Regions from separate parts of the Desulfosporosinus meridiei DSM 13257 genome, predicted to be linked through region 1. Evidence: predicted binding sites of a transcription regulator. Region 1 holds the regulator's gene; each other region holds the start of a gene.
The links. The regulator LexA, encoded in region 1, represses DNA repair genes until DNA is damaged. The targets are predictions, from matches to a motif close to CNAACANNTGTTNG.
Positions count from the first base shown of each region.

Region 2: a site for LexA is predicted at 2,541-2,554, ahead of DESMER_RS08790 (DNA polymerase Y family protein). Genes of this name have one in related genera too.
Region 3: a site for LexA is predicted at 1,325-1,338, ahead of recA (recombinase RecA). Genes of this name have one in related genera too.

Region 1 is NC_018515.1:2,580,309-2,584,735, forward strand. Features, by position in the region: gene DESMER_RS11855 (hypothetical protein) at 92-331, opposite strand; gene DESMER_RS11860 (D-alanyl-D-alanine carboxypeptidase family protein) at 372-1,385, opposite strand; gene DESMER_RS11865 (M23 family metallopeptidase) at 1,510-2,316, opposite strand; gene lexA (transcriptional repressor LexA) at 2,431-3,045, shown strand; gene DESMER_RS11875 (D-alanine--D-alanine ligase family protein) at 3,235-4,341, opposite strand.
Region 2 is NC_018515.1:1,912,900-1,917,326, forward strand. Features, by position in the region: gene DESMER_RS08765 (hypothetical protein) at 1-101, shown strand, start outside; gene DESMER_RS08770 (hemerythrin domain-containing protein) at 166-576, opposite strand; gene DESMER_RS24840 (hypothetical protein) at 750-959, shown strand; gene DESMER_RS08780 (DUF2975 domain-containing protein) at 1,236-1,703, shown strand; gene DESMER_RS24385 (hypothetical protein) at 1,887-1,964, shown strand; gene DESMER_RS24675 (acyl-CoA dehydrogenase C-terminal domain-containing protein) at 2,016-2,246, shown strand; gene DESMER_RS24680 (acyl-CoA dehydrogenase C-terminal domain-containing protein) at 2,182-2,397, shown strand; gene DESMER_RS08790 (DNA polymerase Y family protein) at 2,575-3,828, shown strand; gene DESMER_RS08795 (hypothetical protein) at 3,874-4,427, opposite strand, start outside.
Region 3 is NC_018515.1:2,872,368-2,876,794, forward strand. Features, by position in the region: gene DESMER_RS13190 (regulatory protein RecX) at 1-249, opposite strand, end outside; gene recA (recombinase RecA) at 236-1,273, opposite strand; gene DESMER_RS13200 (DEAD/DEAH box helicase) at 1,464-3,077, opposite strand; gene DESMER_RS13205 (competence/damage-inducible protein A) at 3,102-4,340, opposite strand.

The DNA of each region.
Region 1 (4,427 bases):
CTTTGTGGGGCACATAAATTTAATTTTGCAAATATCTATATGAATAATCTTGTTAGTCTTTTATTAACTAATAAGACTAAGAACTGGAAAATCACTGGGTTTTTATTCTAAATACTTTTTTCTTACCATCAAGCTTGCCTCTACTAGTCTTTTCTTCTGAATTTAATAAGATATCATCTATCTCAATCTCGGCAAAATCTCCCTCTAGAGAATTAATGCATTGGCAGCAATTATCACATTGTTTTAGCGGATCAAGATCACAAAGATCGCATTCACCACATTGGGTACAACTTCGATCTTGCAAAACACATGGATCTCCCATAGTATTCAAACTACTTCTCTCCCCTATCATTTTGTAAGTTGTGGACTTCCTAAAATATTCCTGGACTTAAGATTAAGGAGTTCGGCTCTTTCGTTAATCCTTTTAAGGCTGCAGCAGTACGCTGCTCACTCCAAGCTTCATCGAGCAAGAGAATAGTATCTCTGTAGCGTTGCTTACTTCCTAATAAAACAACTAAGTAGTCCCCGTCGGATCTTGTTACATAAGAAACCAGACACTGCCCCGCCTCTGTTGTTGTTCCTGTTTTTAGTCCTTGGTTTCCGGGATAAATCCCAAGGAGACGATTAGTATTCTGCAAATCAGCTTCTCGTGATTTCCCTTGTCCATCTGTCCACTGAACATGGGCATTTGCCAGTTTGACAAACTTCATCAGTTCTTTATTTTCACTAAATCGAACTGCAATTTTACTTAGGTCATTAGCTGTTGTGTATTGATCAGGATCAGGCAACCCATGAGGGGTTGTAAAGTGAGTATTTTGACACCCTAAAGTAGCAGCGTACTCATTGATTTCTTGAGCAAAAGCAGGGATCGAGCCACTAACTTTTACTGCCAGGGCTGCAGCCGCATCATTGGAACTGTTAACATATAAGGCGGTTAAAAGATTATGTACGGATATTTCATCTCCCGGCTGGAGTCCCAGATGTGAGCCTTCTACATTCACTTCTGCCCCAACTCGGACAATATCTGATTCATTTAAGGATTTTAAAGCCACAAGCCCAGTAATAAGCTTGAGTGTGCTGGCCGGAGCACGCTGTATATCGGCATTATGGGATTTGATTACCTGATTGGTTAAGGGGTCAATAAGTACATAACTTTCGTCTTCTGTTGATAGATCTTGGGAAGAAGATCCAGCCTTTGATGATTCAGAAGATTGAACTTCTGAATTGGTCAATCCTTCAGTCTGTAAGTTGGCGATAGCTGGTCCAAAATAGTCTAATCCAATCAACAGAAAAACAATGAGCAGTATGCTAAACATTATTAAGTTGGCTTTTCTGGTTTTTCTTTTAGTTCTAGATTTAGGAACGTGATGATCTAATTGTTTCACAATAATCCCTCTTTTAAGCTAAGGCCTACCAGTCAGGTCTTATGATATTATAACATTCCATATCACAGCAAACATTTCTATTATAACTAATTTAATCCAAGGTGGCAAGTTTTGTTTGCTATACCTAACTAGGATTCTTGGTATCCGTCCATAATTGCCATACCTTTAAGAATGGATAAGGATTAATCCATTGTTCATTGGGAAGCTCTATGCCAAAATGAAGGTGGTCCGGAGTTGTCAGGGCATCACCGGTGTGACCCATTCCGCCAATGAAATCCCCGGCTGCAATTCTTGCCCCTTTCACAAGATCTGGAGAAATATATTGCAGATGAGCGTAGTAATAATAATTCCCATCATCTCCACGTACACCAACTCGCTCACCACCTAATCTGTTCCACCCCAGCTGTTCGATTTTACCACTACATACACTAACTATCCTTGTCCCTTCTTTTCCAAAAAGATCAGTTCCCTCATGTCTGCGAATCCCGCCTTCTCGATCTGCTCCAAAACTATCCTCATACCAAGTTGTTCCTTCAATGGGGAAGGTGTATTTATAAGGTCTATAATATGAATACTTGGCTAAAATTTCGCGATGTCTTTTGATCGCCTTAAGCTTATCTAAGGAAAGCTTGCCCCAATTAAGATTTGCAAAGGAAACATCGGTATGTAGTTGGGCAATCAGTTCTTGAGCTTCTATTTCAGGAATCGTCGACCGTATAGCTATAAGATCCTCAAAAGGGATTGTCGGGGTTCTGGAATTATCCCGTACACATTGTTTTACAAGGTCAGGAGTTATTGTTGATAAATAGGGATATACATCAGAATCAATTTTTACCGGCCGATGCAGTACCTGCCAGATTAGAAATGAAGAAAGTATCAAAATAATCAACTGGATTACTGAAATTAAACTTTTTTTTGAGCTTACTCTCATAAAATCCCCTACTCTCTTAATCATCCAAGAAATTATTAGTTATTTACGAACATTTGTTTGCACTTTTGGCGAATGAATGGTACAATATTCCTGACTAGATGGGGGTGTTTTTTTATGTACCCGGATTTATCGCCAAGACAAACGAAGATTTTGGAATTTATTAAACAGGAAATCCGTAAGAAGGGTTATCCACCTGCCGTAAGAGAAATCGGCGAAGCTGTAGGATTGTTATCTAGCTCTACTGTTCATGGGCATCTCCAGACATTGGAGGACAAGGGATACATTCGACGTGATCCCACTAAACCACGGGCAATCGAAATTTTGGATAGTTCCAGTGAAGCCCTTGAAATGAAAAAAGTAGTCCAAGTACCTATTGTCGGCCACGTCACTGCCGGTCAGCCTATCACGGCAATTGAAAACATTGAAGGGTCCTTTCCCTTATCCGCGGATTTTGTACGCCATGACAATATTTTTATGCTTCGCGTCAAGGGCGAAAGTATGATAGGAGCAGGAATATTGGATGGGGATTACATTATCGTTCGACAACAAAACGAAGCACGTAATGGTGAAATTGTTGTAGCCCTAATTGGTGATGAAGCGACTGTAAAACGTTTCTTTAAGGAAAGAACTCTGATCCGACTTCAGCCTGAAAACCCATCCATGGAACCGATCTACTCCCAGGATGTTTCAATCCTCGGTAAGGTCGTCGGCGTTTTTCGTACTATGTAATTACTTAACATTCCTAATATCAAAGATATGCGTAAGATGTATAAGATAACATTATTTTCTATTCATCTTTACCAGAAGAAGCACAAGAGTAAAAAAGCGTTCTCTCTCCACAGTCTAGTTGACAGTGAAGGAGAACGCTTTTCGCTTGCTGTACCAGTTGAATTTATGGTCTAAGTTTCACAGGCACTATTAGTCATTCTGGGAAATTTTACAGTTTTGTTTATCCTGAAAACGTTCCATACCCAAGATAATTAAGCGATCGATTAATTCAGTGTAGGGAATGCCTGTAGCTTCCCACAGTTTAGGGTACATGGAGATTTCAGTAAAACCTGGTAGAGTATTTATCTCATTAAGAAATATTTCATTTTCATCATTCACAAAGAAGTCAACTCGACTTAAGCCGCTAGCTTCAACTGCTTGGAAGGCTTGAATGGCCATAAGTTGCAACTTCTTAACGATGTCGTCTTCCAGCGCTGCCGGAATTAAAAGGCTTGAGCCAATGTTGGAGTACTTAGCTTCATAAGTATAGAACTCCTGGGCCGGTAGTACTTCCCCTGGAATAGAGGCGATAGGGCTATCGTTCCCTAAGACTGAAACTTCTATTTCATGCCCGTTAATGGACTCTTCGATAACAATTTTACGGTCAAAAATGGCGGCTGTCTTTAAAGACTCTTGGAGCTCTGTACGATCATGAGCCTTGGAGATCCCCACGCTCGACCCCAGATTGGCTGGTTTAACAAAGCAAGGATACCCTAGCTGAGCTTCAATCTTATTCAGATAAGTCTCAGGTTCCCTCAGGAACTCTGATCGCAGCAGAGTTACATATCGTGCCGAAGGAAGATTTCTCTCGATGAACACAGCTTTCATTCGATCTTTATCCATCCCCAGAGAAGATCCCAGAACTCCGGATCCTACATAAGGAACATTAGCCATCTCCAGTAATCCTTGAAGTGTACCGTCCTCCCCATAGGTTCCATGAAGAACAGGGAAAACCAAATCAAACTTCCCATCGTTGGGCAAAGATTGACCATTGATGGCCAAGAAATGTGGTTGAGTAGGATCGATGACTAAAGTTACCTGTAACCCCTCCGTAGTCGTCGGGAAACCTGTTTTCAAAATTTGATCCGGTATAACTCCCCAAAACCACTGCCCTTGTTTGTTAATACCAATCGTTTCTACATTATAACGACTTCTGTCAATCGCTTTGTAGATCGATGATGCAGAGTTTAAGGAAACTTCATGTTCCCCAGAGCGCCCACCGAACAGAAGAACCACAGTCGGTTTGTGATCATTCATTATACCCCATCCTCCTTAAATATGTAATTTACTTTCTCAACAAGAATGTCCTCTGTAAAAGATCCAACTATAGGAGTATATGCGAT
Region 2 (4,427 bases), 670 kb from region 1:
ATGGAGAGTTAATGGATACTTTTGAAAAGAACACGTATTTTATTAGGGTATATGATTTGAACTCAAAATCAGGGTTCTCGATGCAAGCAATATATGATTAATCATGGTCGTAATCGCAGCTGAGGGATAGCAAAGGAGGTAGTACTGGATGGAGATGCTTCTGTTTTAGAACTGCTCTACGATAGGGTATAGTTTTTTGTCTTCCTTATTCAAGCGATTCCTTAGCTCTAAAATAATTGAACGTGTGTCTGCTGTAAATTGTGTACATGCTTCCTTGATCCGAGTGCTTGACATATATTTGGTTTTATAGTCTGAAAAGGATTGGGAGATATGACCCATTTCCTGATTAAATGAAAGTGATATTTTCTTTAGATCTTCGTCTTTAGAAATAATGAGAGATGGGTAAAGAAAATCATCTTCTGACTTGAGATGGAAAGATAATTTTCCGGCTAGTGTAGCGATTTTTAAGGATATATCAAAAGCCTTAGCCATCACATCCTGATTTAACAAGGATTCGATGTCATCAACTAATTGACGTATTTCTTGGTGTTGTCTTTTTAGATTGTTGATGTTCATATGAGCACTTCCTTTAGAAAGATATTAGACAAGCCAGCAATATTTAGTCCATCCTGTTCGCCTCTCTATTTACATAATAACTCTTGGAAGAAAAAGAGGTGTGATCCAGGTCTAGTAATTATGTGATAAGTATCACAATTTGTTAAACAAAAATAAAGGGGGGACCGTCGGGCTTGTACCAAGAATCTTACGCGCGTAAGATTCTTGGTACAAGCCAAGAGAAGGCTATCATTCGTGACCTTCATATATTTCAAACACTATTCCCTTTCATCTTAACAGATAACGGAAGTGAGTTCTCTAATCCAAAAGCCATTGAGTATGACCTTAAGAAGGATAATGGTTTACGTACAAGTATTTATTATTGCAATGCCGGATGCCTGTAAGTGGATTACAAAAGTTGCATTTCATTTTCAAAGAAGGCATTTCGGATACAAAAACTGCGTTTCGTTTACAAATATTCAGTTGTCGGTTACAAAAAATGCTTCTTGGTTTACAAAGTGGCCTCTCGCCTTTCAATTAAGCTTTTAATTTGTCAAATCAAAGAGATACAATAATAATATAATTAATATCAATATTTATTTATTGATAAACGATAAAACGTGTGTTAAAATCATTTTGTCATGAACGTCATTAAATCAATAAATTAGTGAGGTGTTTAAATGAATGTTAAACAAGGTTCAACCACTTTCTTAAAAGTAATCATTTTTCTGCTCGGGATTGCGGTGCTTGCTTTGTGTTTCTTTTGGTTACCTTTGATAGCCATTAGAGAACCAAAAGCACATCCAGGGGTCTACTCGCTTTATCCCTTATTGGCATATGTGTATGGATGCTGTATTGCGTTTTCTATTGCATTGTATCAAGCATTTAAACTATTAACCTATATCGAAAGGAACAATGCTTTCTCTGAGTTATCACTTAAATCTTTGAAGGTTATAAAGAAATGTGGTTTAACAACCATTTTCTTCATCCTGTTAGGGATAGTAACCTTAAAAGTAATTGCTAAAGTCACAGGAGATGATCCAGCAGGTCCTATATCATTAAGTCTAATGAGTATTTTAGTAACAAGTATCATCACCGCTATTGTGGATGTGCTTCAAAAACTATTAAAAAATCTTCTGGATACATAACCAGAGAATGAATAAAAATAAAAAATGATGTGATGCTGCATTTTTATTTCGCGCAGGGGGTTATGTACGAAAGATATTTATAGCTGCACAAAAATATTGTCCTAACCACTACTTTCACTAATTCTTATTTTGGAGTATAAGTAAGACTGCGAAGAGTATCCCGTATCTCAAATCGCTCGCGACATGAAGATCTACTCTATCTGGGAAGGCACTAACTTCATCCAGTCCATGGATCTGGTTGGCCGTAAAATGAACATGTAGAGCGGCTCGGTATTTGGCGCTTGGGTACAGGAAATAGTCGATTTCTATGAAATTAACAAGGACAATGAAGCCTTAAGCAAGGAATTTGCAAACTTGGGCAAGGCTCTTAATGCTTACCAAGATATGCTCAAGGCTTTGGCTGGATATTCCAAGACCAATATGAGTATGATTCCCTTGTATTCCCGCCGTATCCTGACAGCGACTGCCCAGCTATTTTGTGGCCGGCAGATTCTTGATCAGGCAATATTGGCTGATAAAAAAAGCCAAAGAAGTGGGATCTGATCACTTTGATTACAAGTTCTATACTGGTAAAGTAGCCACCGCCATATACTACCTGCGCAATGTTGTACCTAATGTATGGGCAGTTGCGGAGATAGTAATCGATGGTGATACATCAGCTATTGATGTTCCAGTTGATGTTTTCGAATACTAAAACATAATAGCGCAATGTGCGTGGGTGTTCTGTCACGCCCCCAGGAAGGGGGCGTTTTTTGCCCTAAACCATGAGTCGAATGAAGATACTTTTCAGGCTCCAAAACTTTCCTCTACTAATTTTCCGTCATTCAGCTTATAATTAGAACAGATGTTCTAATTGGGGGCGAATGTATGTATGCAAAACAGAATTATTATGCATATTGATGCTAACTCAGCTTATCTCTCCTGGGAAGCTGTTTACCGTCTTCAACATGGTGATTCCCTTGATCTCCGTACTGTCCCCTCAGTAGTTGGCGGCAACGAACAGACCCGCCACGGTATTGTACTTACCAAATCCATCCCTGCTAAAGCTTTCAGCATCCAAACCGGCGAATCCTTACACACTGCCAGGATGAAATGCCCGGGCTTACTTGTTGTTCCCCCCAACTATTCCCTCTATATGCAGTGCAGCACCGCTATGGGCGATATCTTAAGGGAATACTCTCCCTTTGTAGAACAGTATTCAGTGGATGAATACTTTCTTGACTTTACGGAGAGCAAAAAGCTCTTTGGCGATCCCGTTCAGGCAGCTTACAGCATCAAGAATCGTATTCGTGATGAACTGGGATTTACGGTTAACATTGGTGTTTCCTCAAACAAGATCCTGGCTAAGATGGGTTCTGAGCTTAAAAAGCCCGACAGAGTACATACCCTGTTTCCGGAAGAAGTCGAGGAGAAAATGTGGCCGCTGCCGGTGGAAGAGCTCTTTATGGTAGGCCGGGCTACTGCAAAAAAGCTCCGGGATCGCTGCGTTAAAACCATAGGGGATTTGGCCGGCTCTGATCCCAAGTGGTTGGAGCTCTTTCTCAAATCCCACGGCCGCTTGGTCTGGAATTATGCTAATGGCCGGGACATTTCTCTGGTTCGTGTAAATCGGCACCCCGTCATCAAAAGCATGGGCAATTCCACCACCACGGCTTTTGATCTTATTGACCGGCAGTCTGCTCACCTTTTGCTCCTGTCCCTCGTGGAAACCGTTAGCGCCAGACTCCGTGCTGCCGCTTATTGTACCAAACTTGTTTCCATCTCTTTCCGAACCCGCGAATTTTATGACTGCTCCCATCAGAGCAAGTTTTATACGGCCACGGACAGTACTAAGGCCATTCATCAGCTGGCCTGTGAGCTCTTTGATGAACTGTGGGAGGGCCATCCTCTCCGGCACATGGGGGTCAGTGTATCGGAATTATGCGGGAGCGATTTCATTCAAACGGCTTTCTTCCAAGAATATAATGAAAAGCAACAGCGTCTTGACCGGGCTGTCGATCTCATTCGCCAGCGTTACGGTTCGGATTCGATTTTCAGATCCTCTTTTATTCAAACCGGATTAAAGCCTATGGCTGGCGGAACGGGGGAAGAGATAGATTACCCTGTCATGTCAAGTTTATTATAATAAATATGTACAATTAATCATAAGATTCCCAATGCTTTTCAAAAGTTAAACTTGTTCTTCGGGTAGATAATTTATTTCTTCTAAACTGTGGACAACTTCCTTCAATTTTAGAAGAGAAAAATTCCGTTTTTGGGGACTCTTTGATTCCTTATTTAAGAGAACCTGCAAATAATCCCAAAAGGCAGCCGTAATATTGCTTTCGTTAATAGCAAAAACAACTAAAGGCGCTAAAGTCTTGACTACAAATAAGCCCACATCTTCCCTGACATAAATAGTAACTCCCTCTAAGTGTTTATCCTTCGTTAAATAGACAGAAAAGTTTTCATTGGTCTCAAGGAGATGAATAACACCGTACAAATGTTGAAGGTATTCATCCGGAGTATAGAAAAGCTGGGTTTCGCTGAGGGCATCAGAAAAGTTTACGGCTACCTCTCCAGCTAAAATCTGCTCAGGATCTGGCAGAGAGCAGATTACCGTAAAACGGTATTTCTGAATATCTTCTAAAAACCTTCCCAATCGTTTTTGATGAAGAGCTAACAATTGTTCTCTTCTGGACTTTTCTATTCGGGTCAAGATGCTGATTGCAACAGAAGGGGGCA
Region 3 (4,427 bases), 290 kb from region 1:
ATTTTGCATATCTTGTTGAACCCGCCGCCGAGAATAACGCTTAAGTCGACTTTCCGAATACATTAACGCTAACTCTCGATCATTAACATAGCCCCATTCAAGAATTCTTTCTAGAACAGCCTTAATTTCCGAGCTTTCATAGCCTTTCTCAATCAGACGGGTTTCTAATTCATGGTAAGTAAGAAGCCGACGGGATAATGAGTCAAGAGCACTTTCCATTACGCTTTTACGAGGTTTAGAACTCTTCAAACGTGTCTGCCTCTTTATCAGCGGTAGCTGCTACTGGCATTAAGTTAGCGCGAATCCGTTGTTCTAGCTCAAGAGCTATTTCCGGATGTTGTTTAAGGTGCTCCTTGACATTCTCACGTCCCTGCCCCAACCGCTCTCCATTATAGGAATACCAGGCACCTGACTTGGCGATTATCTCCATCTCTGTTCCGATATCGACAATACTTCCTTCACGTGAAATACCTTCACCATACATAATGTCAAAATCAGCTTGTTTAAAAGGAGGGGCAACCTTATTCTTGACCACTTTTACCCGGGTCTTATTACCAATTACATCCTGACCTGACTTTATGGCTTCTTGACGACGTATATCCATCCGAATTGAGGCATAAAACTTGAGAGCACGCCCACCGGTTGTGGTTTCCGGGCTACCAAACATTACTCCGATCTTTTCACGGATTTGATTAATAAACACAACACAAGTATTACTCTTGCTGATTGATCCGGTCAGCTTCCGCAAGGCCTGAGACATTAGTCGAGCATGCAAGCCGACATGGTTGTCCCCCATTTCGCCTTCGATCTCGGCTCGCGGCACTAAAGCAGCAACAGAGTCAACCACGACTACATCGACGGCAGCACTGCGCACAAGAGCTTCACAGATTTCTAAGCCCTGTTCCCCTGTATCAGGCTGGGCAACAAGCAAGTCATCAATATTAACCCCTAATGCTTTAGCATATACCGGATCAAGGGCATGCTCTGCATCTATAAATGCAGCTGCTCCCCCCAATTTCTGCGCCTCCGCAATAATATGAAGGGCTACTGTAGTTTTTCCTGAAGACTCCGGTCCGTAGATTTCGATAATCCTCCCTCTAGGCACCCCTCCAACTCCTAAGGCCAGGTCAATTGCCAAAGAACCTGTCGGAATAATATCAATCATCCTATCTGTCGAGGACTCTCCCAGTTTCATAATCGAACCTTTGCCGAATTGCTTTTCAATCTGAGCAAGAGCAATATCAAGTGCCTTGAGCTTATTCGTTTCGGCCATTCTTAATCCTCCTTATCCTTCTCATATGCCTTAGCATTTTGTCACATTAGCAAAACATCTGTTCGGTTCTTATTATAGATGTCCTCCTCAATACTTGTCAATTTGTTTATGAAACTCTTATAAAGCCTTTTGCTTAATTACACAAAAAGCTAACCACAACGGTTAGCTTTTTAGCTTAGTCTAAATTACATCAAAAATTTTCACGTGCTTTAGCTGGTTCGACGCTCACTTTGCGACCTTTAATCATAGTCTGATGCATACAACTCTGGACTCTAGAAGCATATTTTTCAGGAATTTCTACAAAGGTAAATTTATCATATATATTTATTATTCCAATACTGTTTCCAGAGATCCCGCTTTGATCTGCAATCCAGCGGATAATATCCTGAGGCCGGACTTGTTGAACTCTTCCGATGTTTATAAAAAAGCGCACCATACCTGCAGATGCTCCCGTGTTCGCAAAGAGCTGTTCGTCTGAGTCTTTGCCTTCAACAAGTTCATCGACATTTGCTCCTTCTATGGCATATTTTAAGGCAGCAGCCGCTACATCCATAGAATCATATTCCTGGAGCAAGTCCCCAACAATTGCACGGTAGTTTCCCAGTCGATTGCTTTGCATTAACTTAATCAACTGCATTTTGATATTTTCAGCTTGACGCTCACTAATATCCGCCAAGGAAGGCAGCTCCTGCCGTTTAATCCTGGTCTTAATGAGATTTTCGATTAGGCGAAGCTGGCGATATTCTTTGGGGGATATTAAGGTTATTGCTTGCCCCTTACGGCCAATTCGCCCGGTTCGTCCAATTCGATGCACATAGGACACCGGATCTTGTGGAATATCAAAGTTGATAACATGAGTCACATTATTAATATCTAAGCCTCGGGCAGCAACATCTGTAGCAATTAGCAATTCAGTCTTCCCATCCCTAAACCGCTTCATAACTCGATCCCGTTGTTGTTGGCTTAAATCTCCATGCAATGCATCAGCAAAATATCCCCTGGCCTCGAGGGCCACTACCAGTTCATCGACTCCGCGTTTTGTACGGCAAAAAATAATCCCCTGACCGATATCCTCCATGTCAATGATCCGCCCTAAGGCATCCACTTTAATACTTTCTCTAGTCTCATAGAAAACCTGATCAATCAATGGCACGGTTAATTCATCCCGACTAACCGTAACAGAACGCGGGGAGTTCATGTAAGTTTGGGCTAATTTGCGAATTCCGGGAGGCATGGTAGCCGAGAAAAGCAAGACTTGCTTACCTTCTGCCGGAACTTCCCGGAGAAGACTCTCGATGTCATCGATAAAGCCCATATCCAGCATTTCATCAGCCTCATCCAAAACTACCATTTTTACGTGCTGCAAACGCAACGTTCCCCGGTTCAGATGGTCCAATAACCTGCCAGGTGTTCCAACAACTACTTGATAACCCATTCGTAATGCCCGAATTTGGCGATCAATAGGCTGCCCGCCATAGATTGGCAAGGGTTTTACGTGCTTATATTTGCCAAGCTTAGCAATTTCTTCCGAAACCTGAATAGCTAGCTCTCGTGTAGGGGTTACAATCAGCGCCTGAACTGCTTGAAACTTAGCATTAACTTTTTCCGTAATAGGAATTCCAAAAGCAGCTGTTTTACCCGTACCTGTCTGCGCCTGTCCGATAAGATCTACTCCGTCTAGAGCAACCGGAATTGCTTCTTTTTGAATTGGAGAAGGCTCTTCAAAGCCCATCTCCGATAAAGCTTGTAAAAGTGGTTTACTTAACTGTATATCCCCAAAGGTCTGTAAACGTTCAACCATCACCTAATTGTAATCTCCCTTCACTGTTCAACATATCAGGCGTACTCCATTAAGGGCAGCTTGAACGGTCAACTGACGAACAGACTCCCGTTCCCCATAAAACTGAAATTTTTCAGCATGGACACCCTTAGCCGTTGCAAAACCAATGTAAACTAGTCCCACTGGTTTCTCATCACTGCCTCCATCTGGCCCTGCTATTCCTGTTGTTGAGATAGCCAGATCTGATCCTGTCTTGGAACGAATACCAAATGCCATTTCCTTGGCAACCTCTTCACTCACTGCTCCAAATGCTTTAAGGTTTTTCTCACTTACACCTAGTAGGCCCTGTTTTAAAGAATTTGAATAACTCACTACTCCACCTAAATAAAACTTGGAGCTGCCCGGTTCCTGAGTTAAAGCGGCCCCAAGCAAGCCTCCAGTACATGATTCAGCAGTAGAAATTGTTAAATTCTTGTTATTTAGAGTTCTTCCAACAATGCTGACCATAGTTTCTTGATCTCGCCCAAATACTTTATTTCCTAAACGCCGGCGAATCTCCTCTTCCACTTGATCCAGAGCCTTATTAGCCTCACCCGACATGATTTCCGTGCTTCTGGCAACTAAACGAATGTGCATCTCAGCTCTTTTAGCCAATAAGGCCATCGTAAGATTAGGAAGATTCATCAGGTCATAAAGTACTTTCTCAATAGCAGATTCTCCCATACCAAAAACTTTAAGGACACGTTCATTCATCCGTTCAGCATGCAGCCCAATCACTTGCTCTAACTCTGGCCAAACATAATTATCAAACATAGGCTGCATTTCAAAAGGAGGACCAGGCAAGATAACAATGGTCTTGTTATCTTTAGTAATAAGAGCTCCCGGAGCGGTTCCTATAGGGTTAGGCAAGATCTTTGAACCTGTGGGAAAGAATGCTTGTTTCTCATTACTAGAAGGCATTGGAGCTTTTCTGCGGCCAAAGAACTGCTTAATCTGTTCTAAACTTGCGGAATCTATCTCCATTTTCAAATCTAAGACTTTAGCAACCAGTTCCTTTGTTAAGTCATCTATTGTTGGACCCAACCCTCCAGTTGTAACGATAAGATCACTGCGCTCAATTGCTTGGCGTAAAACTTGTTCTAATCGCTCTGGATTGTCCCCTACGGTCGTATGGTAGTCTACTTCAATGCCTAATGACGACAGTTTTCCTGTTAAATAGTGAGTACTGGTATTGAGGGTTTCTCCAAGTAATAATTCAGTCCCAGTTGAGACAACTTCAGCTTTCATATAGTTTATCACTCTCCTATAAGCAACGCAAATTCATGATTCATACCTGATTAATTATTTCTGATCTAGCACGAAAATATCCTTCTT